DNA from 2 places in the Paraliobacillus sediminis genome. Region 2 is predicted to be linked to the other one. Evidence: riboswitches for the same ligand, from Rfam matches in the RefSeq annotation. Region 2 holds a riboswitch; the other holds the start of a gene.
The links. A riboswitch is a leader RNA that binds a small molecule or an ion and turns the genes downstream of it on or off. The one in region 2 is predicted to bind thiamine pyrophosphate.
Positions count from the first base shown of each region.

Region 1: linked by a shared signal. The riboswitch ahead of tenA (thiaminase II) and the one ahead of D2K60_RS03925 (ECF transporter S component) in region 2 are both predicted to bind thiamine pyrophosphate.

Region 1 covers NZ_QJSI01000002.1:382,453-399,381, forward strand. Annotated here, with positions in the region: gene D2K60_RS08045 (UDP-N-acetylmuramoyl-L-alanyl-D-glutamate--2,6-diaminopimelate ligase) at 1-1,311, opposite strand, end outside; gene D2K60_RS08050 (four-helix bundle copper-binding protein) at 1,554-1,880, shown strand; gene D2K60_RS08055 (manganese catalase) at 1,988-2,809, opposite strand; gene D2K60_RS08060 (LysE family transporter) at 2,919-3,548, shown strand; gene D2K60_RS08065 (amino acid permease) at 3,534-4,859, opposite strand; gene D2K60_RS08070 (manganese catalase) at 5,019-5,852, shown strand; gene D2K60_RS08075 (DUF2512 family protein) at 5,917-6,354, opposite strand; gene D2K60_RS08080 (zinc-dependent alcohol dehydrogenase) at 6,503-7,636, shown strand; gene D2K60_RS08085 (spore coat protein) at 7,715-7,930, opposite strand; gene D2K60_RS08090 (DUF3231 family protein) at 8,181-8,693, shown strand; gene tenA (thiaminase II) at 8,888-9,562, opposite strand; TPP riboswitch at 9,648-9,756, opposite strand; gene cydC (thiol reductant ABC exporter subunit CydC) at 9,812-11,530, opposite strand; gene cydD (thiol reductant ABC exporter subunit CydD) at 11,527-13,260, opposite strand; gene D2K60_RS08110 (cytochrome d ubiquinol oxidase subunit II) at 13,300-14,313, opposite strand; gene D2K60_RS08115 (cytochrome ubiquinol oxidase subunit I) at 14,310-15,662, opposite strand; gene D2K60_RS08125 (DEAD/DEAH box helicase) at 16,635-16,929, opposite strand, start outside.
Region 2 covers NZ_QJSI01000001.1:899,728-916,656, reverse strand. Annotated here, with positions in the region: gene D2K60_RS03930 (DUF3889 domain-containing protein) at 27-665, opposite strand; TPP riboswitch at 934-1,043, shown strand; gene D2K60_RS03925 (ECF transporter S component) at 1,157-1,735, shown strand; gene D2K60_RS03920 (ABC transporter ATP-binding protein) at 1,754-3,214, shown strand; gene D2K60_RS03915 (energy-coupling factor transporter transmembrane component T family protein) at 3,237-4,034, shown strand; gene D2K60_RS03910 (flavin-containing monooxygenase) at 4,402-5,832, opposite strand; gene D2K60_RS03905 (bifunctional GNAT family N-acetyltransferase/carbon-nitrogen hydrolase family protein) at 6,104-7,672, opposite strand; gene D2K60_RS03900 (diguanylate cyclase) at 7,948-9,036, shown strand; gene D2K60_RS03895 (Na+/H+ antiporter NhaC family protein) at 9,340-10,740, opposite strand; gene D2K60_RS03890 (MotA/TolQ/ExbB proton channel family protein) at 10,908-12,716, shown strand; gene D2K60_RS03885 (OmpA family protein) at 12,709-13,404, shown strand; gene D2K60_RS03880 (rhamnogalacturonan acetylesterase) at 13,469-14,149, opposite strand; gene D2K60_RS03875 (beta-galactosidase) at 14,831-16,822, shown strand.

The DNA of each region.
Region 1 (16,929 bases), on a different contig from region 2:
AATTGCTAAGGTTCGATCTGGAATAACTAATCCTTTATGGTTACCAATAGTGTTGTGGATATTTTCAAGTGTCTCAATCATAACTTCTAAAGGTACTGCATTTAAATCATCCAATGTTAACAAATATTGATCACTAAGTTCAGCTGTAATTTCAAGCATGTCTCTTCTCTTAGCTTTATCTCGATTCCCTCTAAAGCCAAATATATGAACAATTCTTTTAGCCCCAGCTGTTTTAGCAGTATGTAGACAATGATAAAAAGCGTCTGTTGTATGCGCGTAATCAACAACAACATTTGCGCCATTCAGTTGTGGAAACACTTGAAATCGTCCATCAACACCTGGAAAGTCTTTTAATGACTGACTTATTAATTTTTCGTTAGCTCCAAGTTGTCGTGCAACTGCATAAGCCATACTGGAATTATATATATTATGAATGCCCTTCATAGATGGATTTATTTCTTCGGTTCTGCCTTGGTTTTTAAGTTTGAAAGAACCATCCTGTTTGGTTATTTCAATACAGTAGTCGTTAGAAGAACTTTTACCTATTGTAGAAGTTTTAATTTCACGATGCTTTAACCGTTCATTTAACTTCTTGCCCCAACTATCATCAGTATTTATAATAGCTTGTCCATTATCTTTTAACATTTGAAAAAGAGTTGCTTTTGTCTCGAAATATTCTTCAATAGAATCATGGTAATCTAAGTGTTCGTGACTTAAATTAAGAAAAAGACAAATATCAAAATGCATCCCTTCAAGTCGATTTTGTAATAATCCGTGAGAAGAGGCTTCCAAAACAATGACTTGATCTTCACTTATATCCAATAATTTATTAAGTGAGAGTGACCCAGGAGTTGTGTTAATGGATGGATTACTTTCTCCATTTATTATCGTTTCAATTGTGCCTACTAATCCGCATGACATGGCATTGCTTTCTAAGATATGCTTAACGAGATAACTTGTAGTTGTTTTCCCATTAGTTCCTGTTATAGCAATCATTATTTTATTTTGAGATGGATTTCCATAAAAGTTCCCCGCTATGATCGCTAACGCTTTGCGACTGTTATCGACACAAATATATGGTACAGATAAATCAGTAAGCTTTTGTTCTCCGACGATGACAGAAGCCCCATTTTTAATTGCATCTTCAATATAATCGTGTCCGTCTGCTGTATACCCTTCAATGGCCACAAAAATAAAACCTGGTTTTACTTCAGAAGAGGATTCAGCAATACCGTGAATTTCTATCTTATTTAAATTGTTTTCTTTAATCAGTTTGTATTCTATATTCCCCAGCAAATTTAATAGCTTCATGATGTATAACTCCTTATTCATACGTACTCTTTTAAAATTGTCTAATACACAAAATAATACCCGTTAATTAACGTTTTAAAACTGAGATTTATTTACATTATTATTACCTAAGACTTCTTATAATACTCAAGTAAAATTTTTACTTAATCTGAATACATTAATAATCCTTTACTTGTTATGTACAGCTTGATACACACTGGGTATGATAATTGGATATAAGAATTAAAGGAGGAGATTCGACGATGAGTCATCAGAAAGATGCTGACATAATTAAAACGTTGCACGAATGTATGGAGGCTTGTAATCATTGTTACACCTCTTGTTTTGAAGAGGATGCAAACAAAATGGAAGCATGCATTCGTTTAGATCGAGAATGCGCAACAATTTGTGCTTCTTTTGAACAAGCTCTTTCATATGATACAGCTTTTGTACAAGAATACGCACAGCTGTGCGCAACAGCATGTAAAGTCTGTGGTGATGAATGCGCTAAACATGAGCCTGACCACTGTAAAAAATGTGCTGACGCGTGTTATGTATGTGAAGATGCTTGTAAAAAATTAATAACATAATATAAAAGAACCTCCAGTTTACCTGCATTTCAAGCTGGAGGCTCTCTTTATTTACTGTCATACAGACGTTTTCATTAGGAAAATACGTTTATTATAAACCTATTAACTTACTGGAGTGGTGGTGTTCCATGAATATAGATAGGTGCTGGCATTAAACTAGGATTTTGACCATTCGCCTGTGGGTTTTGAATATACTGGAAGTTTCCGTTTCCGTCCATTGATTTACCGCTTGCCCAGCGCCCTGCTTTACTCTCTTCGCCTTCAGAAAAGTTCATAAATGCATATGCTACATCCTGCTTCTGTTTTTCAGCATTAAATGTTGATGGTACAACAGCACCGTGCTTTTGTTCTAATTCTTCAATTGCAGCCATCCATTGATTTTGATGCATCGTATCTCTCGCAATAAGGAAGGAAAGCATATCCTTCACACCAGGATCAGTTGTGATTTCATATAATCGTACGGCTTGTAGTCTTCCTTGAGATTCGGCGTTTAAATTCGCTCTAAAATCAGCAAGTAAATTTCCACTAGAAATGGTATATCGTGCGTTCCAAGGATAACCAGCACTATCATTTGGTTGTGCTCCTAGACCGTTAACGATAGCGTGCTGTGGATTCATCCCACCTAAAACTGCTTCAATTACAGGATCTTTTGCTCCTGCCTCTTGATCTTGCACTGGTGCATTGTCCAAAAGTTGTGCGATCATAGTAGCTAACATTTCCACATGTGCTATTTCTTCTGTTCCAATATCTAAAAGCATATCTTTGTATTTCCCGTTTGCTCTGCAGTTCCAACCTTGAAATAAATATTGCATCATTACCGATATTTCGCCATATTGGCCACCTAAAATTTCTTGAAGTTTTTTAGCGTAAACAGGATCAGGTCTAGTTGGTTTCGCCGTGTACTGAAGTTTCTTAATATGTGAAAACATTTTAGTCACTCCTTTTTTCCTTATCATGGCTAAAAAATAACTATTTATTCGCATAGCCTTTCAGTAACTCGAATAAAAATAGTACAAGCCAGTAAAAGGAGTGATTTTGGTGGGTGTATTTTTAAGTTATCTCGTATTGGGTTTATCTTTAGCTGCTCCAATAGGTCCGATTAATGCAGCACAAATTAATCAAGGTATTAAAAATGGTTTTTTTCATTCATGGTTGATCGGATTAGGTTCGATTGTTGGTGAATTTCTATTCATCATTGCAATATTTTTTGGGCTTGTTCATTTTTTAGAAATGCCAATCATGAAAACATTTCTATGGTCATTCGGTACGTTTGTACTTCTCTACACAGCAATTGAGAACATGGTTAGTGTACCTGAAATAGACAATTCAACTAATAGACAAACGGATTCACTAAAAAAAACCTTTTGGAGCGGTTTTTTCTTAACTATAACGAATCCATTATCAATTTTATTTTGGCTTGGGATTTATGGGTCTATATTGGCGAATACAATTCATCGCTATGATATGCCACATGTTATCATGTATGGTAGTGCTGTTTTGTTAGGATTAATGATGTGGGATGTTACGATGGCAGTTCTCTCTAGTAGTTTTAGAAAGATTTTAACACCAACTTTGCTTAAAACAATATCGTTTGTATCAGCCTTATCGTTATTCGGATTTGCTGGTTATTTTGGTTTTCAAGCACTTCAGTTGTTATTTCGGTTCTAACCGCCACTTTTTCCTCATAATCAAAGTGACAATTGATATGATTAGTATAAAGGCAAAACTAATAAAAAAACCAATTCGAGCTACTTTATCAAATAATGTTCCAATAATACCAATGAATAATAAGCATATACCTATCCATCGTTTGACTTTTTTCCAAACACTTATATCGATCAGTTTATGGTAGGAAAACAAAATAAAAACCCATATATACAACAACATGAGACTTGCAGCAGTTGTTAAATACTCATAAATTTTCCCTGGTAAGAGTATAGCCACCACAATTGAGGCAATTAGTCCAATAGCTGTAAGAATAACTGAATAATAAGGCACATTTCGTGGTCCAGTCTTAGAAAACAGTGCTGGTGCATCTTTATCTTCAGATAATGAAGTTAAGATTGTTGTAATACCATACAGTGACGCAACCATGGTAGAGAATCCACCTATTATTAGTACACCATTGAATATGTGCGCAATGACAGTTAAATCAAATTGATTAATAACCATAATAAAAGGGCTCTCGTCAGTGGTGAATTTCTTATTTGGTGCTATCCAAACCGCTAAACCAATAGAAATCACATAAATAATCGTTAAAACAGAGAGCATCACTCTTCCAGCTTTCGGGGCCTCTTTCGGGTCTTTAAGTTCATTGGACATGATCCCCATGACCTCGATACCTCCGAAAGCATATAACACATAGATAAAAGCAGTCCAAACTCCTGTGAAACCTTCTGGGAATAATCCATCATTTGTGAATGGGAAAGCTCTATCTGGTGCTCCACCATTTAATAAACCGCTAATTGCTAAAATCCCAATAATAATGAACATCAGAATTGCAGCAATTTTCATTGCACCAAATATATTTTCAATTCGTTCAAAACCTGATACACCAGTAATAATGACACCAATTCCTAAAATCGCAAAAATACTAGACAAGATCCATAGTGGGATATTTGGAAACCAGTATTGGGAAAAGATTGCTAGTGCTGTTAATTGACTTCCCATTATTAGTAATTCTGATGACCAATAAACCCAGCCATTACTAAATCCAGCCCATCGTCCATATGCTTTTTTAGCATATGTTCGAAAGGAACCTTTCTGAGGGTCAGATACAGTCATACTGGATAATGCATCATAGACAATATAGGTAGCGATTGCAGCAAGTATAAATAATATGAGTACAGTAGGTCCTGCTCTTTTAATTGCAATCGCTGAACCTAGAAAAAATCCAGTTCCAATTGTACAACCAATTCCGATTAAAGCCAATTGCCACCATTTTATTTTCTTTTGTTTTCCTTTTTTATTAGACCCCATTTTATATCCCCCCGTGATATTTTTTAAACATATTGTCTTAGTATAGCCAGCAGTTTTTTTCCTACTACCTAAAAGTTAAATCCCCTATTGTATTTATTGGTATATCTGAATGAAGGACAACATATCATTGAATAGTCTGATTAAATAGGAGGGATTTTATTGTTTTTTCATGTAAAAGAACTACAATATGAAGCAAAAGTTTCAAGACCGGATCCTGTCTATGCAAAAAAGTTACAAGAAGTATTAGGCGGTCAATGGGGTGAAATATCAGTAATGATGCAATATATGTTTCAAGGTTTTAATTGTAGAGGGAATAAGAAATATCGTGATTTACTCATGGATATTGGCACAGAAGAAATTGCGCACGTTGAACTTTTAGCAACACTTATCGCTAGGTTATTGGATAACACACCAATTGACGTGCAAGAACAAGCATATCAATCTGATCCAGCACTTGCTGCGATTATGGGTGGCATGAATCCGCAACATGCAATTGTTTCTGGGTTAGGTGCTATGCCAACAGATAGTGTTGGTAATAGATGGTCAGCTGATTATATAATATCAAGCGGGAACCTACTTGCTGATTTCCGTGCCAATGTAACAGCAGAGTCACAAGGAAGATTACAAGTTGCGCGTCTATACCAGATGACAGACGATCCTTTAGTCAAAGATTCATTAAGCTTTTTGTTAGCACGTGATACCGCTCACCAAAATCAATGGATTGAAGCAATTCGTGAGCTTGAAGCACAGGCGCAAGATGTTGTCGTTCCAACTAATTTCCCCCGTGAATGTGAAAAACAAGAAGTTGCTTATGATCTATACAACACATCACAAGGTCAAGCAGATGCGAATGGACCATGGGCACAAGGTGTGGCACCTGATGGCAGAGGACAATTTAGATACATCGCGCAACCTGTACCATATGCAGGAATACCCAAGCTACAACCCGCACCAGCAAACCTATTTAATACACCTCCACTACCATCAAAATAAAAATCCTATTGATCATATATGTAAAAAATGAAGCATTGATAAAATGCTTCATTTTATTTTTTATTTAGTCTTCTTCGTCCTTATAAGGTGTTAATTCGTCAGAAGATTCGGTAATGTAATTTGTTCGATTTATTGGTATAAACGTATCACTGTTCATCTCTAATTTTTTCGCAACATATTTATGAAAAATCACTTCAGCTATCGCCACAACAACAGCTGAAACTAATGCTGCTGCGAATGGATTTCCACCCACTGTTAATCCATCAGTCATTAGATAAATAATGACAAACGCCATGCCGAAATCCGCAGCTGTTGCAATTGTGTTATTTGTTCGAGATAGTATAAGCAAATCACCAAATAAATAAGCAGAAAACCCTAAAACAATGCTTATAAATAGTACATTGCCAAACGAAACGTCGTACCCGATTCCTAATATTGTATAAAGAACTACTAATAATAGTAATATTTTCAACCCAATTAAACTAAAATGTTTGATAGTCACACCTCCTCTATCTATTTTTTGTATCTAACGCAATAATATACTTGTATAATTTTAGAAATTGATTGTTTTCCTTCCTTCTTTTAACCGTATGATTTAGATAATAAAACACATACTTAAGGATATAAATTGATCATTGAGGTGAACATTCATGAAAGCTGTTACGTATCAAGGAAAACATCAAATTGCAGTTAAAAAGGTAGATTATCCAAAAATACAAGATAAGCAAGACATTATCGTTCGGATTACTTCTACGGCAATTTGCGGTTCTGATCTGCACTTGTATCAAGGAAACTTTCCATTACCCATTGGCTACGTGATCGGACATGAACCAATGGGAATTGTTGAAGAAGTCGGTTCTGAAGTAACTAAATTAAAAAAAGGTGACCGTGTTGTTATTCCTTTTACTGTAGCTTGTGGAACGTGTCAATATTGTCATGCACATCAAGAAAGCCAATGTGATAATGCGAATCCACACTATGATTCAGGTGGCTATTTTGGATATTCGGAAAAATTCGGGAATCATCCAGGAGGACAAGCTGAATATTTACGCGTACCTTTTGGTAACTACACTCCTTTTCGAATTCCAGATGATTGCGAACTTGAAGATGAGTCACTACTGTTTCTTTCTGATGTGCTACCTACAGCTTACTGGAGTGTAGAAAATGCAGGTGTAAAAGCTGGTGATACCGTGATTGTTTTAGGATCAGGTCCTATCGGTTTAATGACACAGCAATTTGCGTGGCAAAAAGGTGCGGAACGGGTAATTGCTGTAGATTATATTGACAACCGCTTGCAGTTTTCTAAAAATATAAATAAGACGGAGATATTTGACTTTACGAAACATGATGATATGGGAGAAGTTTTAAAAGACGTAACAAATGGTGGTGCTGATGTTGTGATTGATTGTGTCGGTATGGATGGTAAAAAGTCACCTTTAGAATTTGTAGAACAAAAACTTAAATTGCAAGGTGGAACAATGGGACCAATCCAGATTGCAACAAAGGCTGTTAAAAAATGTGGAACGTATCAAATTACTGGTGTGTATGGAGGTAATTATAATTTATTCCCTTTAGGTGCCTTCTTTTCTAGAAATATAACTATTAAGACTGGACAAGCACATGCAAGGTCCTTCATGGAACCAATTTATAAGCAAATTGTAAATGGGGAGATTGACCCGTCAAAGATCATTACACACAGTCTACCTCTAGATGAGGCATCACATGGTTATAACATATTTAATAAAAAGGAAGACAATTGTATTAAAGTTATACTCAAACCATAATATACAAGAAAGAACTCTAGGGGGTACAGCACCCACTAGAGTTCTTTTTTGTTCTATTTATTGATACATTCCATCACTTTAACCTGCAATCGGGTTTTGCCCCTCGTATTTCATCATCATTGCTTGAATTTTTTCTTGGTCTTCAGGTACTACCTGATGCATAGTACCGATTTTTGTAGTGATAGCTAGATCAGCTGGTTCTAATGGATAATAACCTTTGCTAACCATGTATTGCCATGCTTCATATGCATGAGAACAGCTCATCATAAAGGCTGTTTGTAGGAAAGAACGTATTTTTCAAACTTTATTTATTTACAAATTTAAAAGCGATTCATCCCACACCTAAAGGAATGGGCTTTCTCACCTTTAATTCTGTAATTCGTGTGCAGCTAATTTCATTTTTTCTCTTCCTTTTTGAATATAGTTTTACTCTAATATTCTTTCATATACCAAATTAAATTCATCAAATTACGACGTTTTTGGAATAAGTTTTACGTTGATGAAAAGACTATCTGTGTAAGAACAAACAAAGGAGTGTTTAAAAATGGGTGTATTATCAGGTAATCCAAAGAAACAACCACTTCATTATGGTGAAGTTTTCAGTCTGTGGTCATTTCTAGCAGCTGCTAAAGGTAACTATGCGGCGTATCAAACATTTATTAACCATACTGGTGACAAAGAACTGAAAAATTTGCTTGAAGATTTAAATCGAGGTATGAAGCAAGAAATGGAAAGTGTTGAAGAGATACTTAAAATAAATGGGATTGCTTTACCTCCTTCACCTCCTGAACGGTCACTGGCTGACATTGAAGATATTCCTTCAGGTGCGAAGTTCAGTGATCAAGAGATTAGTGCAGTTGTTTCTGCAAATATTTCAGCAGGATTAATTGCTTGCAGTACAATCATTGGACAGTCTCTACGCGAAGATATTGCAATGCTATTTGGACAGTTCCATATGAATAAAGCACAAGCTGGAGCAAAGGCGCTCCGACTGAATAAAGACAAAGGATGGATCATACTCCCTCCAATGCAAGCGAAAATTCCAAATAAAGAATAGCAAAAAAAGCACTAGAATTCTAGTGCTTTTTTATTTTAGCTACTTTGTAATTCGAATGGTGTTTAATACAAAAAATGCGGATTAGCAACTCACCTTACGTCTCAATTCTATCACTTCCGCCGAATTATAACTTAAGTCCATATATTAAAAAGCAATTACTGTCTGCGTAAAGTACTTTTAGCCTTAATACCAGCTTATTTCATCTCTTCTAGTGGCCATTTTTCTAATTTATAAGCCATGTTCCAAAATAAATATTCGTATTGACTGCTAATTAAGAAGTGTTCTTTCATTCGTTCTCGATCAGATGAGGTTACAGTTTCAGCTAATTGATCTAACCTATCAATTTGTTCCTCTACTAACGTGCGGAACCAATCAGATCCGTATGCTTTAATCCATTCTTGATAAATGGGCTCGTCTGGTGTTTTGTTCTTTAACTGTTCTCCAACTTCATAATAAACCCAGTAGCAAGGTAATATTGCTGCAATCACATCACCGAGATGACCTTGGTAAGCAGCACGATACATATGAGAACTATAAGCGTAAGCGGTTGGAGCAGGTTTAAATGCTTTTTGTTCTGCATCCGTAATATCTAATAATTTAGAAAAAGTACGATGCAAATCTAATTCTGCTTGATAGGTTCCTTGCGCATGTGACGCCATACTATTTGTTGTCTCTAAACCCTCCGCCTTTGCAGCACCAAGTGCCTGAACACGGGCGAATTGTGCTAAATAATAAGAGTCCTGCATGACATAATAACGAAAGTTCTCTATAGGTAATGTGCCATCACCAATCCCCTTAACAAAAGGGTGATTAAAACTAGCCTGCCAAACTGGATCTGCTTCCTTTCGAATACGTTCTGAAAATTTCATCGTTACTTCCTCCTTTATCTGCATAAAAAACCACCTTCTCTGATTAAAAGAAAGTGGTGGCATGATAAAGTAATCGAAAGAAAGACTTTATTTCCATCCACTTCCCTCCGCTAGTTTGAACTAGATCAGGTTCTAAGAGTCTTGAAGTATCACTTCAATCTCAGTCTTTATAAAAGACTCCTCTAGTGGTTTTTCGTGCTATTTGGTTCTGTTTATAGAATAACATCTAGGGAGATAATGTCAATGCTATTAAAGTAAACTTTCTTCGAGTGTTTTCATTTGATAAAAGTAACCTTGCTTTTGCATTAATACTGTATAAGATCCAGATTCAATAATCTCACCATGATCCATGACAATAATTTGGTCCATTTTTTCTAAACCATTTAAACGGTGACTAACTAACAGTAACGTATCTGTTTGCGCTTGTTCAAAAAGCTGTTTGTGAATCATTCGTTCTGTTTGCGCATCAAGAGATGACGTTGGTTCATCTAAAATCCACAAATGACCCTGTTTTAAGATTGCTCTAGCAATTGCCAGACGTTGTTTTTCGCCACCAGAAAGATTTTCACCGTTTTCTGATACATGATCATCAAGCGAAAAGTCTTCAAGTTGCACCTTTACTAATGCATCATTTAATATAAAATCATCTAATGCAGCATCAGCAAGCAATAAGTTTTCACGAATTGTTCCATAAAAGAAATGATTTTCTTGTAAAACAACTATTGCTTTTTCCCATAATGCACTTCCTGAAACAGTTGAAATATCATGATCATTCCAATAAATAGTGCCCGTCTGAATTTGTTGTAGCTTTAAAACCAATTGCAGTAAAGTTGATTTTCCTGATCCACTAGCTCCAACAATTGCTGTTTTCGAACCTGCTGGAATTTCTAAACTAAGAGAAGGAATGGTTGTACGCCAATCTCCCATATACGTGAAGGTGATATTTTGAAATTTAATTGCTGGTGCCCTGCTTTCAACCTGATGACTGATAATCTCTACTGCGTTCACTTGAATATCCGGATCCTCCACCACATTATATAAACGACTTGATGCGTCCCGGCTTTCTTGCATATAAATCGGGAAAACAGCCATAGGAGCTGCAGGTTCAAAAACGGTTAGAGAGATCATCACAAGCATCGCTAAAAAAAGTCCTTCTAACGTACCATCTACAACTAAATAAGCGCCAACAGCTAGAACTAACCAACTTACGATAAAGGTTATAAAACCATTGAATGATTGACTATAGACTTTATTAATATTCTCGCGTTTTTGCTTTTCAATATACTTATCTGATTGTGTTATTAACTGGTCTTGTTTCTTTTGCAATTGTTGAAATATCTTTAAATCTCGAAAGCCATACATCAATTCAGTAACTTCCGTAGAAAGATCTCCACGCTCTTGTCTAACGCTATCCTTAATTTTCAATTGTCTGAATGAAAAAATTGCAGGAATAACAAATACGGTTAACAAAAGACCCAATAATAAAATTAACGCAATTTCAATGGAATAAAAGCTGCTAAATAAAATCGTTGTGACAAAAACAAGCAATAAAACTATCGGTGGATAAAAAACACGTAGAAAGAAGTTCTGAAGACTTTCCACATCACCTACTACACGGCCAAGTATATCTCCGCTTCTATACTTATGAAAAATTTGCGGAACAAGAGGTTCTAACTTTTCAAAGAAAGTAACACGTAAATTGCTTAAGATAGTAAACGTAGCCCGGTGAGAATAAATACGTTCGCCATATTTAGAACTAGCTTTAATAAAACCTAGTAATTTAACGGTAGAAGTAAGCATAATTAATGCATAAAATGGAGGCATTAAAGCTGCTTTAGAAATAAGATAGCCACTAGCAGCAAATAGTCCGACGCTACTAATGCCTGCTATGAAGCCAAATAAAATTGCAAACAGAATATCTTTTTTCTCAATCAGCATCAGTTTAATGACTTTTAAAAGAGCGCTCATGCTTCTTCTCCCCCTTGTTGAATCGTCACCATATCTTTATAAGCAGGTAAAGTAGCTAATAATGTTTCATGTGTTCCGACAGCTAGTAATTGACCCTTATCCAAGAAAAGAATTTGATCTGCGGTTTTAATCGTGTGCAATCGATGTGCTACTGTTATAACTGTCGCAGTTTTTGACAACTGTTCAATCGATTCCTGTAATATTTTTTCAGTAGTTAAATCAAGTCCGCGTGTAGGTTCATCAAGTAAAACAACTTTAGGCTTTTTCAAAAATGCCCGTGCGATAGACACGCGTTGTTTCTCCCCACTAGATAACCCTCGACCAGCTTCTCCAATTGGAGTATTATATTGTTTTTCTAATGATTCAATTAACGGCGCAATTCCGGCTAATTGGGCAGCTTGTTGAACATCCTTTTCTGTTACTGCCATATTCGTTCCCATTTCGATATTCTCCCCAATTGTTCCTGAGAAGATATACGGTTGTTGTGATATATAAGAAAGTTGTCCAAGCCATGAAGACTCAGTGAAGTCAATAAGCGGTTGTTGATCAAGTTTGATCGCGCCATGTTCAGGAGTGATCATACCAGCTAATAAATGTAGTAGCGTGGATTTACCTGCCCCACTTGCCCCAACAATTGCTATCTTTTGCTTTGGTAAGAAAGTGGCTTCAATAGCCTGCAAATTAAACTTACTATCCGGATAACTAAACCCAAGCTGATCTAAGTGAATCGTTGGTGGTTCGTCCTTCTTGCTTATATCCTTTTCTCCCCATTTAATCGTATAATCCTCTTCATCGAACGCTTCTAATACTTTTTTAGCGGCACCCATACTGCTTCTTCCATTATGAAAAGTCGTGCCGAGTTCTTTTAACGAAGAAAAGAATTCAGGTACGAGAACTAGGATAACAAATGCAGTGAAAAACGAAAGACTTTCATAAATGATTAACTGTATTGCCAGTTCTAAAGCAATAATACCGATACTCAGCATTGAAATAACTTCAAGCATAAACGATTGCGTAAAGGCAACCTTTAAAATATCCATTGTGGTATCTCGAAAACCAAGACTACTTTTCTCTATTTTATCTTTCTGTTGTTTTGTTTGGCCAAACAGTTTTAATGTAACAAGTCCTTGTAACGTATCTAAAAAGGTGCCAGAAAAAGAAGCTAATTTATCTAGCTTTTCTTCTGACTTTTTTTGCGTTTGTAAGCCAATTACAATCATGAAGATTGGAATAAATGGTGCTGTCACAAGTAATATGATTCCTGAATTAATATGTTGTGTAAAAATAACGATCATGACTAGTAATGGTACAAATGTACTTTGCATTACTTGTGGAATAAACTGACTGTAGAAACTATCCATTTCATCGACACCGTCTAACAACATACTAACCTTTTTACCTGTTTGTCCCTTTTCAGCCAGTTGGACTGGACGGGCTGCATACTTTTCTAATAAATTTCTCCGTACAGTCCCTTTTACATCACTTGCTAGTGAAACACCAATTCGCTTGCTTATATAATCCGTTAATGCTCGCGTGAAGAGAACAAGTAACAATACCATTAACCATGGTATCATTGCATGAAACGTTTGGTTCTTAAGAAAGACCCCATCAACAACAGTAGTCATAGCAAAAGCCTGCATGATTATTGATAGTCCAAGTGCTATGGTTAACACAATTAAAAAGAAGATCCTTGTTTTATGCATCCATACGGTTTGCTTTAAATTTTGCATGAACGATTCAGTCCCCTAACACAAATTTTGCGTACACGATTATTTTTTCCCTTTCGCATAATCTGCATTAAATAGAAATAAACGCATGAGTAAGAAAAGAGATGGTACTAATAAGAGTAATCCGCCAATAAAGGCGACAATTAAAGCAATACCCATCGCTTCATTTGTCACGCTATCCTCAATGTGAATGAACGGATCAAGTAAATAAGGATACTGCGCAATACCATAACCGAAAAATGCAAAGAAAAATTGTAACATAATCGTGATAAAAGCGGATCCATAATTTCTACCCATATATAAAAGACCCATTGCTATTAAGAAAAATCCCATCGATAAACCGAAAATCCACCACAGGTCTAACATATTATTAAAATGACGTTCGTTACGTTGACTTAAAGCAATCATTGTTGTTAAAGCCATTATAATAGTAGGTGTTGCCCAAAATAGTGCCCATCTTCGTACCAATTTAAGAGCTGATTGGTCATCAGCACGTGAAGCATAATACGTTAAAAAGCTTGCACTAATAAATAATAGTGCTGTTATCGCTAATGCAACAATACTCCATGCTAAAGGACTTGTGAACAACTCCAAATATTTAAGTGAAACTACACCATTTTCTTCGGTAATGAATCCACCTTCTGAGATAGTTAATGCAACAGATAAGGATGCTGGAATTAACAAACCAGTAGCTCCATAAAGAAACATGTATACGTTACTCTGTTTTGATCCATAGTTTTCAAAAGCATAAAATGACCCTCGAATTGCTAACAGTACGATCGCAAAACTTGCAGGTACGAGTAATGCAGAACCATAATAATAAGCAGTTGATGGGAAAAACCCTACTATTCCAACAAAAAAGAAGACAAGGAACACGTTGGTAACTTCCCAAACGGGTGATAAATATCGTGAAATTATCTGATTGATAATATGATCTCGTTTCGTCATTTTTGCATAAAAGGCGAAAAATCCTGCACCAAAGTCGATCGAAGCAATGATTAGGTAACCATACAAAAATAACCATAAAACTGTTATTCCAATTATTTCGTAACTCATTTTTCAGCCCCCTTTTCCGTTTCAGGGTAGTGTTTTTCTAATTCTAGTTCTGCTGGATTGTCTTTAAATAATTTTCTCATCGTAATTACAAATAGTGTTCCTAGAACAATATATAGGCCTAAAAACAAAAAGAACATATGCAGAATATATGGTGACGATGTCGCTGCTTCTTCTACTCGCATATAACCACGCAAGATCCATGGTTGCCTGCCTTCTTCTGCATAAATCCAACCGAATTCTACAGCTAACATTGCTAATGGTCCACTTAATGCAATAAGCCAGAGCATGAATTTATTATTTGCATTCCATTTTTTAAGTCGACTTAGAACGAGATAAAGGAAAGAAATCCCTATTAAGAACATTCCAATCGAAACCATTAAATCAAACATATAATGAATCCATAATGGTGGTCGTTCATCTTCTGGTGTTTCTTCTAATCCTGTAACTTCGCTCATGAAATTGCCATGTGCTAAAAAGCTCAAAGCTCCTGGAATTCGAATAGCACCAACAATTTCATTATCTTCGTTTAGCCAACCAAATAAGAGCAGATCAGCGTTCTCTTCCGTTTCAAAAAGCCATTCTGCGGCAGCTAATTTTTCAGGTTGATTATTTGCCAAATATTTAGCCGAAGCATCTCCTGCTACTGCAGTTATCAAAGAAAAAACGAACATTGATATGACGGTTAATTTTAATGCCTTTTTATGGTACGCAGAAGCACCTTTATTTCGTAACAACGCAATAGCCGCAATGGTAGCTAAAATAGCAGCAACAGTAAGATAGGATCCTCCTACAACATGTGCAATTCTAGTAGGTGAAGATGGGTTTAACATCGCTTCTAGTGGATTGACTGCAGCAAACTCACCATTCTCCATTGTGAATCCAGCAGGTGAATTCATAAACGAATTTACAGTAGTGATGAAAACTGCAGACATTCCAGCTCCAATTACAACTGGTATTGAAAGTAACCAGTGTGTATATTTTCCTTTAAAACGATTCCAGGTATATAAATAGATACCTAAGAAAATTGCTTCAAAGAAAAATGCGAAAACTTCCATGAACAGGGGTAAAGCAATTACATTACCTGCGAGTTGCATGAAGTTTGGCCAAACTAATGATAGTTGTAAACCAATAGCTGTACCAGTGACAACACCAATTGCAACGGTAATAATAAATCCACGCGCCCAACGCTTCGCTAACAATTCATAATGCTTGTCCTTCTTTTTAATTCCAATAAACTCGGCTAATGAAATAAATAATGGCACACCAACTCCTAATGTTGCAAAGATGATATGAAATGTCAGGGTCATTGCTGTGATTAATCTACTAATGGTGACTGTATCAAATTCCATTGATCTTTCCTCCTCGCACATTATTAATACTTAAGTGAAGTAATACACATACTCTGTTTACTATTTTAACATTTATTAAATAATAATGGTTATCCTTTTGTATTATAAACTTAATGGTTTGAAAAGTTGTGAATAGCTAATGACTATTCTGTGACGAATTCGTGTCAATTATTTTAACTCAACTTTCGCACTGTTAAACAAGCACTTAAGTCATGGTATAACAAGAAAGTCTAACAATCCAAAATAGAAGTTGATTTCAAGCTACTTTGATAATCATCCGTGCGTTTGACCTGACGCACATGATAGGAATTATGTTGTAAGAGGCATAAAGTTCATACCCGCTCCTCAAATGAAATTGACTCGCTTTCCGTAGGCACGGCTTCAGCTAATTTGGTAAAGAAAACCGCTTTACCGAATGGATCTTCAGCCCGTGCTGTTCCTACTGGACAAGGAAGGCTTCGACAGCGACACATCGCACGAGAAAATGGCTTTATATTTTCGAGGATCTCATCAATTTCATTTGATACGCTGGATAGAGTTTAAAATTAATATATTAGCTGCTGGTCAAGAAGTTTTATTGTGCTTCTCACAAACAGCTTCTCACAATATACTGATTGATTGTAGCGTAGGGCAGTCGACTCCTGCGGGAAAAGCAAGATCTGAAGATCCACTTTGGAAAGTGGTTTTGCTTTTCAAAGTTAACTGAAGACTTGCCCGCGGAAAGCGACTGACTGAAGCGCAAATCAACATGGCAGTTACGACAAAGTCTATGGGTATGCAGTAATAAACATTTTTAAATAGTGTCAATTTTTATAATGAACACAAACTAAACTCATAACAGCCAACGTTTAGCGCTTATTTTTTAAGTGAGAAAGTTGAGTTATCATTAAAAGATCATTCTTCTTAATTTACCTTCCAACACATTAAATAAACCTCTTTTTTAACAAAAAATTTATCAGTTGATTAAACCTTCTAAATCTTCAAGATATCACGAATATCCTGTTCTGTAATTATCGAACTTACTTGTTCTTCCGGATCAATTATTTCACCAATTAGATCCCTTTTTTTATCCTGTAGCGCATGCATCTTTTCTTCGATCGTTCCTTTTGCGACAAGTTTTATCACTTGTACATCACGCGTTTGACCAAATCGATAAGCGCGGTCTGCAGCCTGTTCTTCAACAGCAGGGTTCCACCAGCTATCATAAAAAATCACTGTATCAGCGCCTGTTAAATTGAGGCCTTGTCCACCCGCTTTCATTGAAATA
Region 2 (16,929 bases):
AAACATAGATTGGGCTTTTTTGCACTTTACGTTTCTTTTATATCAAAAGATATAACACGATTCGTATTTGGATTATAAATTACAGTGCCTTGGATTTTAATCCTTTCTTGAGGGGATTGTAACGTATAGTGATAAACTTCCCTTGTTTGATTTGGAGCTGGGTTTGTTCGTTCAACAAAATTATAATCTGATACATTATAATTCGGATAAGCTACTTGCGTAACTTCTAACAAATATTTTCCCCATTCTATTTCCGCTAATTCTGGTGAAGCTTCAAACTCAATATTTATCACACCAACAGCTGGATCTGCACCTAACGCTTCAAATGCCTTTCGATGTAAGTTAATTTTATCCGCTGGGTACCCTGGAACTTTATCGACAATCGTCACAATCATTTCCCTTTGATTTTGGGTAGAAAGCTCGCGTACCTTTAAAGATTGACCACACTGATAAGGTGAATTCACTCCAACAGCGGCTGTCATATATTCATTATGTGACCAAGGAATACCACATTGTGTAACACGTCCCCCCTCGGTCCATGTCGCTTGGCCTCTTGTAAATGGTTGGCGGTCCCAGTAACTGAATTGTTGCGGATACGGGTGTGAATAAGGAACTTCCCTATAAAACTGATTAACCGGTTGATACTGATTATAATATGGATACATCATTTACCCCCTAATTTCAGACTAGGATAGTTTATGTTTGACCTAGTCGGATTTGTGACAGTATCTTATTTAATATTTATTTACTTGTGATCAAATCAGTCCAGTTTGTGATCATTTCACTGAAGATCTGATCAAGTCTATTGCTATATGATCAATCTACTCTCTATGTGATCAATTCACTCGGTTTTGTGATCAAACACAACATTTACTCAAAAATTTACCGTTGACTTATAGTTAAATTATGGTATGCTAACTACAAAATTAAATATCTACCCACTAGGGGTGTCTTTTTAAAGACTGAGATTAAAGTAACCAACTTTAAGACCCTTAGAACCTGATCTAGTTTGCACTAGCGTAGGGAAGTGGCGTGACGGAATGCTTAAATCTGTACATTTATTTTAAATTTTCCGATACAACCACTTTCTTTATGCGTAAAGAAAGTGGTTTTTTGTGTTCACAATTTTAAAAATTCGAAAAGGGAGTTGTATGTAATGAGAAAGAGTTTGAATCTATCCGATATTCTTGTAACAGTGATTATTGCTTTAATTTTCGGTTTAATTTATAAGCTTTGGGGACCACTTTATGGGATTGTTTCCACATTTGGTTTACATATCGAACAACTGATTTATGGGATGTGGTTTATCGCTGCAACCGTTGCTTATTTAATTATTCGCAAACCAGGTGTAGCACTACTGGCAGAGGTAGCCGCGGCTCACGGGGAATTTATTTTTGGAGGCGAATGGGGTGTAGCTACACTTCTGTTTGGTATAGGACAAGGATTAGCAGCGGAGCTCATATTTGCCGCATTTCGTTATAAAAAGTTCAACATGTTTGTTGTAAGTCTTGCCGGTATCGGTTCAGCGATCGCATCTATCGTTATTGACTATTATTATGGCTATATCGGGGACTTAGCTTTATGGAACTTAATTTTAATGTTTAGCGCGCGAATTATTGGAGCGATTCTTATTGCTGGTGTCTTTGCCCGCTTAATTGTAACTGCTTTAGAAAAAACAGGAGTTACCAACCTCGTACGTCCTGTTTCGAGCGATGATTATAAATCATTAGACTAGATTAGGAGGCTTTTATTTATGCCACATATAACAGAAGTAGAAAATTTAAGATTGAAGTTTCCAGGAGGTTCCTCCTTATTGTTTAAAGATTTATCCCTTTCTTTTAAAAAGGGGGAAAAGGTTTTATTGCTAGGCCCATCTGGTTCTGGAAAGTCAACACTTTTACAAGTATTAACTGGCCTAATTCCAAACTCAATAGAGATAGCGATGAAAGCAGATAAGATTGATACGCCAAACTCCTGGGGGTATTTATTTCAAGATCCGGACACACAATTTTGCATGCCTTATGTGGATGAGGAGCTTGCCTTTGTTTTAGAAAACTTACAAATACCAAGGGCAGAGATGAAGACACTGATGCGCAACTATTTATCACAAGTAGGGTTATCATTTGACGATTTGCACACCAACATCAAAACGTTATCTGGTGGCATGAAACAACGCTTGGCGCTCGCTTGTGTATTAGCACTTGAACCAGAGGTGTTATTTTTAGATGAGCCAACAGCGATGCTAGATCCAGAAGGAACAAAAGCTGTTTGGGATACGATTAAAAAAACCGAAAAAGATAGAACGTTCATTATTGTGGAACATAAAATCGATCATATTATTGATATCGTTGATCGCGTCGTGATTCTAAATGAAACTGGAAAAATTATCGCTGATGGATCGAGTCACGATATTTTCAAAGCATACAAACATCTTTTAATCGAACAAGGAATTTGGTATCCAGAAGTGTGGCAAGATTATCTAAGAAAAACAAAGAAGGTAAATCCGACGATTGATGAAAATTCTAATCAAGCGCCTGCTCTTTCTCTTCAAAATTTTACTGGTTATCGCGGAAAAACAAAGAAAATAGAAGTCGACAATCTAGCAGTCTATCCAGGTGAATGGATAGCAGTAGTTGGTGAAAATGGTGCAGGTAAAAGTACACTCTTACATGGGCTGATTCAGCTAATCAAGACAAAAGGCGTCTATGAGATTTTTGACATAGATAACAGAAAAGTAGAGCGTATGACAGATTATATTAGCTTTGTTTTTCAAAACCCTGAGTTACAGTTTATTACGAACGCAACCTATGACGAAATTGCTTATACATTGAAGCTTGAAAAGTGGAGTGAAGATAAAATAAAAGAACGTGTTACCACGTTACTAAACATATTTCACTTGCATCACGTGCAGCAGAATCACCCATATCAACTTTCAATGGGGCAAAAACGTAGGCTTAGTGTTGCAGCTTCTATTGTTAACAATCAGCCCATTCTATTACTTGACGAACCGACTTTCGGACAAGACGCAAAAAATACTTTTAGCATCCTTGAACAGTTAGAAGATTTAAGAAAGACCGGATCAACAATTATTATGGTAACGCACGATCAACAGATTGTGGATCACTTTGCAAGTAGAGTTTGGACAGTTAAGGATGGGAAATTAGTAGAAGATCGTAAAGTTAGAACGTCTATCAAGCAAAGTAGAGCATTATAAACAAGGAGGCGAAAGCGTACAAATGGACTTTTCCTTTGAAGAAACGTGGCTACACAAAATAAATCCCAGTTTAAAGTTTATCGTCATTGTTTTCTTATTTACTGGGGTTTTATTTATCCATAATATAAACTTACTTCTCAACTTTTTAGGTGGTACGCTTTTACTTTATTTATTTTTTACTGGACATCCAAAGAAGAGGCTTCTTTTAATAACTATTCCTTTTCTACTTATCTTTTTAACATCTTCTACATCGATGATCTTTTTTGGAAAGGGAGATAGCACATGGTTCAAATGGGGACTTATCCACATAACGGAAGAAAGCTTTGTTAGAGGTATGCATTTAGGTTTTCGTGGCATACTGTTTGCGCTATTAGGTGTTATTTTTGCACTAACAACTAGACCGGTATATTTGTTCTATTCATTGATGCAACAAGTAAAGTTAAAACCTAAATATGCTTATAGCTTTATGGCGGCGATACGTTTAATACCTATTATGATTGAGGAATTTCAAACATTACGGTATGCGTTAAAGGTTAGAGGTGTTGTGCACCAAAAGGGTATCGTCGGCTTTTATAAAAAACTAAAAGCATATTCTATTCCAATGCTTGCACAAAGCATTCGCAAAGCCCATCGCATTGCGATTGCCATGGAAGCTAAACGGTTCTCTGTTGCAAAAAACCGAACCTACTATTACCAATTTGGCTTTTCTAAATATGATCTAGGCTTTATTGTTTATTTTATTATTACAATTGGATTGTCCTTTTTACTAGTAGACAACTTCACCTTTTGGGATATTCAAGATGTGCGTTATCAAGAGTAAACAAAGCGTCCTATTCAGCATTATGCCGGATAGGACGCTTCTTTGGTAAATCATCTGTACATTTGATCTGACGCAATTGAGAAAAACTTTGTGGTAAGTATCTTACAAGTTTAGACACGCTGCGGGAAAAGCAAGATCTGAAGATCCACTTTGGAAAGTGGTTTTTGCTTTTCAAAGTTAGCTGAAGACTTGCCCGCGGAAAGCGACTGCCTGAAGCGGAAATCAACATGACAGTTAAGACAGAGTCTATGTTTATTCAGTAATTAACAATTTTTAAATCGTGTCAAGGTTTATAATGAACACACGCCAAACTCATAACAGCCACCGTTCAGCGCTCATTTTTTATGTCAGAGAGTTGAGTAATATATTAAACAGATTGGTTACTTGTTTTCGACCATTCGCCTACAAATTCTTCTTCATCATAGTCAAAAAAGTTCTTTAGAATGTCTTCGCGATCATCAAGAAAAAGTTGATTAGAGATTTCTTCTACTAAATTCGGTACGCCAAACCGCATTCCTGAAAGTGCAGAAGCTGAGATACCACAACTGATTAAAGCAGAATAATTAAAAGCAAATAATCCATGTAAACGTTTCTTTCCTTTTTCATCTCGACTTATAAAAGAAAAGCCTTGGCTAAGGTATGGATGCGCATCTAAGACAGGATTTGCGACTTCATCTGGCGCATCATAAAGATCTCCCCAGCGTGCAATATGCGTTTCAACACGTTTCAACTCTGGTCGTAAAGCTGGATCGGTTAAAAGACCAGTACTGATAATAAGAAAATCGAAGTAGAATGCACCTTGTGGTGTGGTAACTTGTGCGCCATCACCTTTAGTCTCTACACTTAACCATGGTGCACCTAAGTGTAGGTTAAAACCTGGCCATGATGTTGCACGACTAAATGTGTCATTTGTTGGTGGTTGATTATGCTTAAAGAAATGAGCGATAGCAGCATATTTATCTGCATCAGACAAGGCAGGGAATCGTTCAATTAATCCAGAAGCCTCCATTTGTCGAATTGGATTTATACGTGGCATCTTTTTTCGACGGACAAATACGTGCGCTTCATCCACACCTTCCTCTAATGCAAAGTTAGCATTATCAAAAGCAGATGCTCCACCACCTAAGACAGCAACTTTCTTTCCTTTTAGTTTTTCAAAATCTATCGGTTTCGATGTGTGTGCATAAAGATGTTTTGGTAGATTATCTGAAATCATTGGTGGCACATACCATTGGCCTCCTCCTTGAATCCCAGTAGCTAAAACTACTTTACGGGCCAATAATGTCTCTGATGGCGCGCCCTTTCCTTCAATATGTAGACGGTGTATGCCTTCTTCTGTCGGTTCTATGAGATTTAACTTTACTTTATTTATAACAGGTAAATTTAAAACTGCTCGATACCAACGGAGATAATTCATCCAATCTCCACGTGGAATTTTATCAATTGCTTCCCATTCTTCAGGTCCAAATTGAGCTTCCCACCAAGAACGGAATGTTAAAGAAGGAATGCCCAAATCAATGGAGGTCAACTGTTTAGGTGTCCGTAACGTAACCATACGAGCATAAGTTTCCCATGGCCCTTCCAACCCATCAGGGTTTTCATCAATGACTAAGATATTAGATACTCTCTCTCGGAGAAGTCCAAAAGCTGCTGCTAAACCACTTTGGCCGCCTCCAACAATTATCGCATCATAGACATGACCTTCTGAATGGTCATGTGGGCGTACCCAGTCTGAACCACCAAACGCAAGATAGGAAAGGTCGGTTTTCACTCGTTTGTTTAATTCTTCTAAACTCATGCCTTTCATCCCTCTCTTCATTAACTATATCTGAAAATCCATTTTAAACAGGACGTTCATTAAAATTTATTGTGCTTATATAATTATTTTAACATTTCTGATAACTTTATCGTATGTATACTATGTCTAAATTTTCTTTTGTAATTGTTTAAAGTTACTATTAAATGAAGCGTTAGGAAAAATCAAAGGTGCACGACATTTTCATGCATGTTATTCACTTAAAGAAAACCCTCCAATAGTTTTCACTAATGGAGGGCTTTCTCATAAACGCTTATTTTAAATGTTTCACTTCTGTTTGAATATTTTTGTAATTAATTTCGAATAAATCTTTTCTACGATCTCGTAATTGACGTACTGTTCCTGATTTTCGTTGCCTACGTAGGATTTCTAAATCAACATCACCTACTACAACTGTTTCGATATTAGGGTGACATTCGCCAATAATTCCATCACGTGCAAATTCAAAATCTGATGGCGTAAAGATTCCGGATTGCGCATACTGTATATCCATATTTTCCACCTGTGTTAAGTTCCCAACTGTTCCTGCGATAACGGTATAGACTTGATTTTCCACAGCACGGGCTTGTGCACAATAGCGAACACGTAAATATCCTTGACGATCATCCGTACAAAACGGAACAAAAATAATATTAGCACCTTGATCTACCGCATAACGGGAAAGCTCTGGAAATTGAATATCATAACAGATTTGAATGGCAATTTTACCACAGTCTGTATCAAATACTTTCACAACATCACCAGGTTTAATTCCCCACCATTTTTTCTCATTTGGTGTTACGTGAATCTTATACTGTTTCTCAATCGTACCATCGCGACGGAACAAGTAGGCAATATTATAAATATGATCATCTTCTTCAACAAAATGTGACCCACCGATGATATTCACGTTATATTTAACAGCTAGTTTTGTAAAAAGTTCAATATAATCTTCTGTATATTCGGCCAGTTTTCTAACTGATTTAGAAGGAACCTTCTCTTCTAAAAATGACATCAGCTGCGTCGTAAAGATTTCTGGGAATACAGCGAAATCTGAACCGAAATCATAAGCCACATCTACATAATATTCTACTTGTGTAGCAAACTCTTCAAATGATTCAATGTTCTTCATCATATATTGAATTACGGTAATCCGAACAGGGAAAGCTGTTTTGAAATGACGTTTTGTTTTTGCATGATAATCAACGTTATTCCATTCCATCAATGTAGCATATTTTGCTGATTGTTTATCGTCTGGCATGTATCCAGGATTTATCCGCATAACAGTAAAACCATTCATACTCTGAAAAGTCAGCACAGGATCGTGGATATTTTTGCTCATTACTTCTTCTACGTATTCCCTTGGTGTTAGTTCATGTTCATATTTATGATAATTCGGTATTCTTCCACCGATAATAATACTTTTCAAATTTAGTTCACGCGCTAATTCTTTTCGCGCTTCATACATTCTCTTTCCAATTTTCATACCTCTAAATGCAGGATCAACCATAACTTCAATACCATATAGGTTATAACCCTCTGGATCATGATTTGTAATATACCCTTCATCTGTAATGTCATCCCATGTGTGTTTATCATCGTACTCATCAAAGTTAATAATAAGACTAGAACTACTTCCAATTAACTTCCCATCATACTCTACGCATATCTGTCCTTCTGGAAAAATAGCGTGATGACTTTCTAAATGCTCTATTTCCCAAGGATCCATATTAGGAAAACATACTGCTTGCATCTGAATAATCTGTTTAAAATCATTTTTTCTAATATTTCTTACTACCATTTTTTTTTCGAAGCTAGATAAATCCAATTTGTCTGTGGACATGATACACCAACCCTTTCATAATCTTATACTGCTTCTATCTATATATTAAGGATGTGGCAAACCACCCACCATGCTCTAACGTTATCTCTTTATTATATCATTTATAATCCAACTTACAAAAGGAATACTCGTTCCTAATTTGTTCAATAAATTAGAATAATTATACGCTGCGATTAATAATTCTATAGCAAAAATGTTGGGGATATATTAGAATATACTTCTTATGTTCTTTAAAATAGCCGTGCGCTACTGAGAGGGTCGTTTCCAACGTGATAATGTTTATTGAAGCATTCTTTTTAAATCTTACAGTATTAATTTCTTTTATATTTTTATATCACCAAATCTATCGATCGAAATTCATTACCTTATATAATCACAAGACCATTCTCCTTGGCATTGCAGGTGGGATATTAGGTATTGTGTTAATGTACTTTAGTATCCAAGTGGATGGAAATACGATAATCGATCTAAGAATAATCCCATTAATGCTTGTTGCGATTTATGGCGGTTGGATTGCGACAACTTTTACAGGAGTAAGCATTATCGTTTACCGATTTCTTATAGGATTTAATCTATCCTCCTTATCAAATGTACTCTTAGTAGTCTTTTCAGCACTAATCTTTTTATTTTTTGCTAGCAGAATCAAAAACAGATGGTTATCTGTAATCACTATGCTCATTCTTAGTAACATCGTATTTTCAATCATAACCTATGGTCTATTTACTGAGCTCAAGACTTATCTTACGATTAATGTTGCATATTGGCTCATCATAATTGTAGCTGGCATACTTGCTGTCTCCATGAATAATCACTTACTCCAATCGAATAAGTTATTTAAAGAATACGAAATCAACGCATTCCTCGATCCATTAACTGGACTAAATAATGTAAGAAGTTTTGATCGTGCATTTAATAGAATGAAAAAACAGGAGAAGTTATCTATTTTAGTTATTGATATTGACCACTTTAAGCAAGTAAATGACACATACGGGCATCCACAAGGTGATTTAATACTGAAAAGTGTTGCCACAATTATAAAAGATAGCTGTCGTCCACTTGATACCGTATCAAGAAATGGTGGAGAAGAATTCACCGTTTTATTACTGGATTATCCATATGTAGACGTGTTACAAATAGCCGAAAAAATTAGGGGAAACGTTGCAGATTACGTATTCTTAATAAATAATGACACCCTACCTATTAACATCACAGTATCTATTGGCGTCGCAACATACCCTGACACCTCAATCTATATGGATAACTTGTATAGAAACGCAGATGCTGCATTATACAAATCAAAAAATAGCGGTAGAAATAAGGTCTACTCATACTCAGTCCTAGAGAAAGAAGATAGCCACCTATAAACAGGTGACTATCTTCTTTTTTTAAAACTCTTTAAAAATCACCATAGAAAGTAACTTATCCTCTTCTGCTTAAAGTGTTATGACAACAAAAGAGTTCAAAGCACACATGGATACGCCAATTAGTTAAAATCGACGCAAGAGCTACTCTCAGTGGCTCTTGCGTTTTTTGGTTTGTGATCAACTTGATAGGTTTTGTGATCAATCGGTGGCATTTGCGATCATTTACCACTGTTTGTGATCAACCGGTCGGATTTGTGATCAATTACCAACCGTTTGTGATCAAACTAGACTTTCTCACCTTTTTTAAAGAATAAAAGTTACACCAGTATATAAAATAGTAGTTATTGCTGCCGCGATCAATGCAGGTTTCAGTTTAAAGCGGGCATAGTCCATAGTAGATAAATCTAAAATATTTGCTAATGTATTCGTGTCGTCACTAAGTGGCGACGCAAATGCGCCAAACGAACCACTCGCGAAAACCGCTCCAATCATTAATGGCAAGGATACATCCGCAGATATAGCAAGCGATACACCTAAAGGCATTAAAATTCCCCATGTTCCCCATGCAGAACCAATAAAGTAAGAAATAGTAGCGCCAAAGACAAACATAAGTGGTGTGACAAACATCTGAGGAATCCAGTCTGTATGTGCTGTAACGAATTCAGAAAACCCTAAATCACTCGTCACAGATGATAGTCCCCAGACAATCGACAATAAGACAATCACAGACATGAGATCATTTCCACCGACAATAAAGCTGTTAACTAAGTCACTTAATTTAAACCGTTGAACCCTATATAGAATAATCGAGACAAACACCGTAATTAATAAAGCAACCACCATTGCCTCTAATACATCAGCTCGAATAAAAGCCTCAAATAGTGACTGACCGGCAGCACGTCCATCCCACCATGTTAAAAATAGCGTAAGTACGATCACCAATAAAATAGGAATGAGTAAATTCCAAGCTTTACTAGGTAGATCCTTATGAACTGCTGGATGACAGTCATGCCAATCATCGTCTTTTTCGTCATCCACTTCCATCGGTGCATCCGTATGAGAATGATGAAAAAAACTCAAATAGATACCAAGTAAAATAATAACAATAGCAAAAAAGTTAAATGGAATACTCTGAATAAAAAGTGTATAAGGATCAATAGTCATTCCCATTGTTTCTGTAGAGATTTGAATAACAGATATCATATAGCCTACAAATGCAGTTGCGAATGGGATCAACACGATAACAGGTGTAGCCGTCGTTTCAATTACAAATCCTAGTTCTTTTGTCGACATTTTCACTTTTTTTAGTATGGCTTTCATAATTGGCGCAATCGTTACAAAACGAAAGGTCGGTGCGCTAAATGTTCCAATTGTAGAGATATAAGTAAGAAATAGCGCTTGCTTTTTGGAGGTAATCCTTTCTGCCGATTTCTCAACAAACCCCTTTATTCCACCCGTCATTTTGATCATCCCAATTAGTCCAGAAAATATATATAGAAAGACAATAATTTTAATATTATTTTCATCTATAAGTGCTTGTATTACATAGATCAGCATCTCTTGTACGCCACCAATAATAGATGGTGAAATGATGTAGGATCCAACAAGTAGTCCCAATACTAAACCTGGGAGTACTTGTCGGGTAAACATGGCAACAGGAATAACAATCAAAAATGGGATAATGGACATCCAGCTCGTATCGATATGCTTTACACACCTTTCCAAAAATAGAATCTTTTTAGAATGTGGAAAATCAACGAAATTATGTATTTTCATATTAATTAATTAATTAAGAAAAGTTCATGATTTGGACATGCTTCGAATACTAATAAATTAGAGCCATTAAAGTCGTCCATCAAGGAGGAACTGGAATGATAGAAGCAATTCTACAACTTTTTACGAGTGAACAAAAAGCACAAGCTATCCTGGCCAATCAGATGATTGAGCTAATCTTCATCATTTTATTTGTCACGTTTATTGTTACCTTCTTTGTTCATCTTTCCTTGTTCAGTAAACTGAAGAAAATACGTTCTTACTTACAAGAAACAAATAGGATGGACATTGAACCTTTACGTTTTTTCAAGGAACAGTTTGACCTAAAACAACAAACCGAACCTGTCAAAATAGAAACATTCGTTCAAGAGAAGTTTTCCAGTTGGCGTGTCTATGGTATACCTATTGTTAGTCTCATTAAAATGATTCAAATGACCGTATCTATTTTTATTTTAATCGGGATATTAGGAACGTTTATCGGCTTGACCATGTCATTAGGAAATATCAATTCAGGCGGAAACCAACTTGTTGAGGATGTTGCGAGTGTTTTATCAGGAATTGATGTCGCATTTTATACGAGTATTGCTGGAATGGGATTTTCCTTAATCATGACGGTGATGATTAAAGCACTAAATACAGAATTTCTACTAACTGATATCATGTTAAAAGTTGAAACAAATTTAACTGAAAATGGACAGAACGGAATAAGTAAACTAATTGAAGTTTCGGAAACTATTAATAGCTCCATTCTCATGCTTCAAGAAACAAACCAAAAATCCTTACAAAGTATTGAAAGTTCTTTTGATGGTTTTAAAGACTATACTTCTGGTTTGCAACAAGCCGCAGAAGATTTGGCTACATTTAATGAGGGGCTATCTACTAATCTACATGACTTTCAACTTCTATTTACTAGTATGCATAAGGTGACAAACGGCTTTGATGATGCATCGAAAAAGCTAAATAAAAACTTTGATCAACTCTTCTCCTACTTTAAGAAAATTGATCAAAGAAATGAGCAAATGGCAAGTACATTTGAACAGACGTATAAAAAAATTGAAGCAGTCTCGACAACACAAATAGATACCTTAACCCATTTTGAAGAAACAGTGGTTGACTTAAAAACATTCACCGCCTCTATCTTAGATGGTCAACAAACAATAAGTAAAGAAAGTCAGCGTTTAGTGCGTCATATGGAAGAACAAAATAAAGAATTCAAACAAATATTCGGTAAAGACCTTGGTACTAAACTGGCCGGAATAACAACATACTTAAGCGAACTCTCGAATGGTTTTGATAGATTAGGCGGATCGATTGTTCAATTACCGGATGCACTAGAAACAATTAACCAATCACAAACAGAATATAAGCATCTTTTATCGGATCGCTTTGATGAATTAAAGCAGTTTAATCAAGATTTTAATAATCATCTTAAAGTACACACTGCAGATTCTCTTTCGTTTGAAAAGCATGTACGTGAAGCAACCAACACATATGAACAAATTGGAATGAAGAATAAGCAGCTTATTTCAGATATAAATACAACTATTTCACAAATGAATAACACATTTAACCATAGAGAAAATCAACTCGAAGCAAATGTTGGCGTTTTAAAAGATACCCTTGCTAACTATGTTACTAACTTAGAAGGAACACTTGGCGAAAAGTTAGACAAGGTTGCTCGAAATATTAGTGAATATGTGCAGGGAACGAATCAAGATCTTAAAAAAGAATTCAAGGAAATTCGAATGATCAGCGAAGACATTCAGCAAAGTAATAATCGTTATACACAGCAAACTTTTAATGAATTCCTCCAACAAATTGATAAACTGAATCAGTACATGCAGACTTTCAGCCAGGAAGTAGCACGATCAAATACGAGGCGTTCGGGTTTAAATCAAAATGATTAATAAATATCAACGGCTGTTTAAGGATGAACAGGAAGAGAATCATTTTTGGCCCTCTTTTACCGATTTATTAACATCTATCCTGTTGTGTTTTGCATTAATATTCATTTCGATGATGGTTATTAAATCTATTCAAATTGAAGAAATGAAAGAAACAATCGATCAAATTATGGGTGTCCGTTCTAATCTTGTAAAGGACTTAAATGCAGAATTCCAAGACTCTGCTTTAGGCATTGAGGTGGACGAGAAAACAGGTGCGATTATCTTTAACACAGAAATCTTATTTGAGTATGATGGAGCAGAGTTAAAAGATGACTCCTTTCAATTTTTGGATGAGTTTGTTCCAAAATATTTAGATGTTTTATTAGCAAGTGGCTATGAAGAATACATTTCGGAAATTATTATTGAAGGGCATGCTGATCGTACCGATGGCTATTTATATAATCTACAACTATCACAAGAAAGAGCCTATAGTGTTGCAGAATATATCCTCGGGGATGAATTTCCTTATAAAAATATTCAAGCTCACTTGCAGGAAAAACTAACGGTAAATGGCAAGTCCTTTACAGACGGTCGTACAGATGAAAATGGTGACTATAGCCCAGAAGCTTCACGTAGAGTAGAATTTAAATTCCGTTTAAAAGATGAAGAAATATTGGATAAAACAAGGCAAATATTAGAAGGAAATTAGAATCTAAACCATTTATAACCCAGCCCCTCTTCATAAATGAAGAGGGGTATTGTTTTTTGAATATTTAATAACTTAATTTTGTGTCTACAGTTAGTCCAGTTTCTTCTATTCCTTCAATGATTAATTTTGCAATTTGATCTGCACCAAATTGATGAAAGTGTGTGTTGTCCTCTGCCCCCTCAGGATAATTCTTATATTCAGATGGTTTGCACCACAAAAATAGTTTTTTGCTCTTTTCATCCCCAAGACTTTCAAATAATTTTTTACTTTTTAATGTTAAATCAATCAATGGTACATTAAGCTCTACAGCAAGTTGTTTCATAGCAGTAGAATATTCACCATGTGTATTTTCTATTTCTCCACTAGCTGAAAATTTCCTTCGCTGGACTGGGGTAATCAAAACTGGAATCGCTTTATTATTCCTTGCCACTTCAATATATTCTCTTAAGTAATTCTTGTAGGTGGTGAAAGGATCTGTGTGTCTTTCTATATCTGGTTTTTGATCATTGTGACCAAATTGGATAAATAAATAATCGTTAGGCTTAATCTTCGTTCTGATAGCTTCTAATTTACCATCATCAATAAAACTCTTTGAACTATAACCAGGAATTGCTGCATTGCAAATAGTTATCCCCTCATTGAAATAGTTGGACAACATCTGTCCCCATCCAGTCATTGGAAACTCATCTGTATCATAAGATGAGACAGTCGAATCTCCCACTAAATAAATTGTTATTTGTTCCATCTTCTCACACTCCTTATCTTATATTTTGCGTTAAAGTAATCCTTACATTCACTAGTCTAATAATTTGGCCCTTTTCGCTTACATTGTTACTTTTCAATATTCGGACTTGATGGAAATGCGATGTAGTTAGACTTTATTACCCGCTCCTCAAATAAAATTAGCTCCCTTTCCGCAGGCACGGCTTCAGCTAACTCGGAAGCAAAGAACGCTTCCAAGTGGATCTTCAGCCCGCGCTGTTCCTGTAGGAGTGTCGCCAATTTCATTTGATACGCTAAATTGAGTCAAAAGAATGCATTATTATTTAGTATGGAAGTTAATTTCACATTAGCAATAGACATGCTTATCAATTTTCTATCGTAGATTACAATTTGATCCTCAAACTAGCGGAGGAACCCATTTGCTTCTATAGCGGATGGGTTATGTCGTAGTCTAAAGAAATTTAATCATAAACAACAATCTTTTAGAATACAGTCTTTAATTTTATCAATTAAAAAGGAGACTTTATTTTAATTATACTTAATAAATTGATACAAAAACAGAATTATATCTTCATTTATCTTTTTTTATGTTTACTTAATTTGTTTTATGTTTTAAACTTAACTGTAAGCGATACCAAAAAAATATATTGTCCCATTACATTAACTTTTCTAACTGACTTACCAAATAAAGGAGGAAATAATTTTGCCTAAAAACTATTATGGTGCTGCACTATATCCTGAATTATGGGATTCCAAAACGGTTGAGACTGATATCAAACATATGAAGAAATTAGGAATAAACCTAGTAAGGATCGGTGAATTTATTTGGTCTACACTAGAACCTGAGCTTGATGCTTTTGATATGTCCATATTAACGAATACAATCGAACTTTTACAAAGATATGATATCGACGTAATTGTTTGTACGCCAACTCCGACTCCACCAATCTGGATGACACATAAGCACACAGAACGCTTACATCACACCGCTGATCAAACACCACAATCCCATGGATCACGTCAACATATTTGTACAAACAATCTTTTTTTCCGTGAGCGAGCTGCAATAATTACAGAAAAAATCGCATTAGCTGTTAATTCATTCTCAAATGTAATTGCAATACAATTAGATAATGAATTCAAATGTCACGTTGGACCCTGTTACTGTAGTAGCTGTAAAGAAATGTGGCATGAATGGTTAGAAAAAGAGTATCAAACGATTGAAAATTTAAATCAAGCATGGGGGACTACAATTTGGAGTCAAGCTTATTTAGGTTTTGATCAAGTTGTCCGACCGACACCAACACCTTTTTTGCATAACAGTTCACTGCTGCGTGCGTACAACCAATTTTCCATGGAGAAAATTTCTGAATTTGCTGGTGAACAAGCAGATAAAATCCGTGCAATTACTACAATACCGATTACACATAATACAGGATTTCTGTTTGATTTAGACAATGAAGCGTTGGCGGAACACTTAGATTTTATTAGTTTTGATACCTATACGCCAGCAAGTAATTTTGCGGGATTCATGATGAATAATGATCGTTGGGCTTATATCAAGAATAATACGCGAAAATATATGTTACTCGAAACAAGTACTTCCTATGTTGGTCATCTGAACGCATACGGTAAAATGCATCAAAAAGGATATGTTCCCGCAGAAGCATTTGCTACTTATGCCTCTGGAGCTGAAGCATTTTGCTATTGGCTTTTCAGAGGACAACGTACAGGTTGTGAACAACCACATGGCTCTGTGGTAAGTTCGTGGGGAGAACCGACAATTGGATACCCAAGTGTTGTAGAGACAGCGAATTTGTTAGATAAGATTGATCCTTTATTACAAACATCGGAACCGATTGAACCTAAAATAGCAATTGTATATTCGGATCGTGCGCGCTCTTTCTATATGAGTGAACCAGGTGAAGACTATAACTATAAGCAATTGGTAAATGAATTCTATCAACATTTCATTGACATCGGAATTGAACGCAAGCTAGTTCCTGAGGGCCATCAACTTGAGCGATGTGAGGTATTATTTTCACCATTCGTCCGCTATCTCTCCGATGATTTACTAACTAGAGTAACGTCATTTGTTGAAAACGGTGGCGTTTGGGTAGTCGGACCAATGGCAGGCGATCGAACCAAAGAGCATACCTGGCACACTACTGGTGGACTAGGTAAGCTAGGTGACCTTGCAGGTGTTGAAAATATTATGCAATTTCCAGCAACAGACAGCGGACATATTGGTGAAGCCTATGGTCACGATGCCAAACTGAGCATGCTTAGCAATGTCTTTGTTCCAAAAGCCGGAACAACTGTTAAAGGTATCATTAGCGAAGGACAGGCAAAAGGGAAAGCATTTATTACTGAAAAAAAACGCGGTAAGGGTAAAATTATCTTGCTGGGCTCCATACCAATTGAGGAAAAGGGAAATACTATAATACAGGCATTAATAAAGGATGCTATTGGTCATGTAAACTTATCCTATACATTACAAGTTGATCCTGGTATAGTCGTGATCCCAAGAATGAGTAATGAAAATAAACAGCAACTGTGGATTGTTAATTTTACAAATGAAGCTAAATCCTGGCAAGCAAATAAAGCCTATGTTAACTTATTAGAAAATAAGAAAATTGACATGGGTGAAAACTACCTTCCACCGTTTGGTTATGCAGTTTTAATGGAACAATAAATAATTAATTGATTTATCTTATCTATTAAATAAGAGAAATCCGTGCTATTTGTATCGTGCGGATTTTTTCTATATAAACATTTCTTTATTGTAGAAAAGTAAAAAAC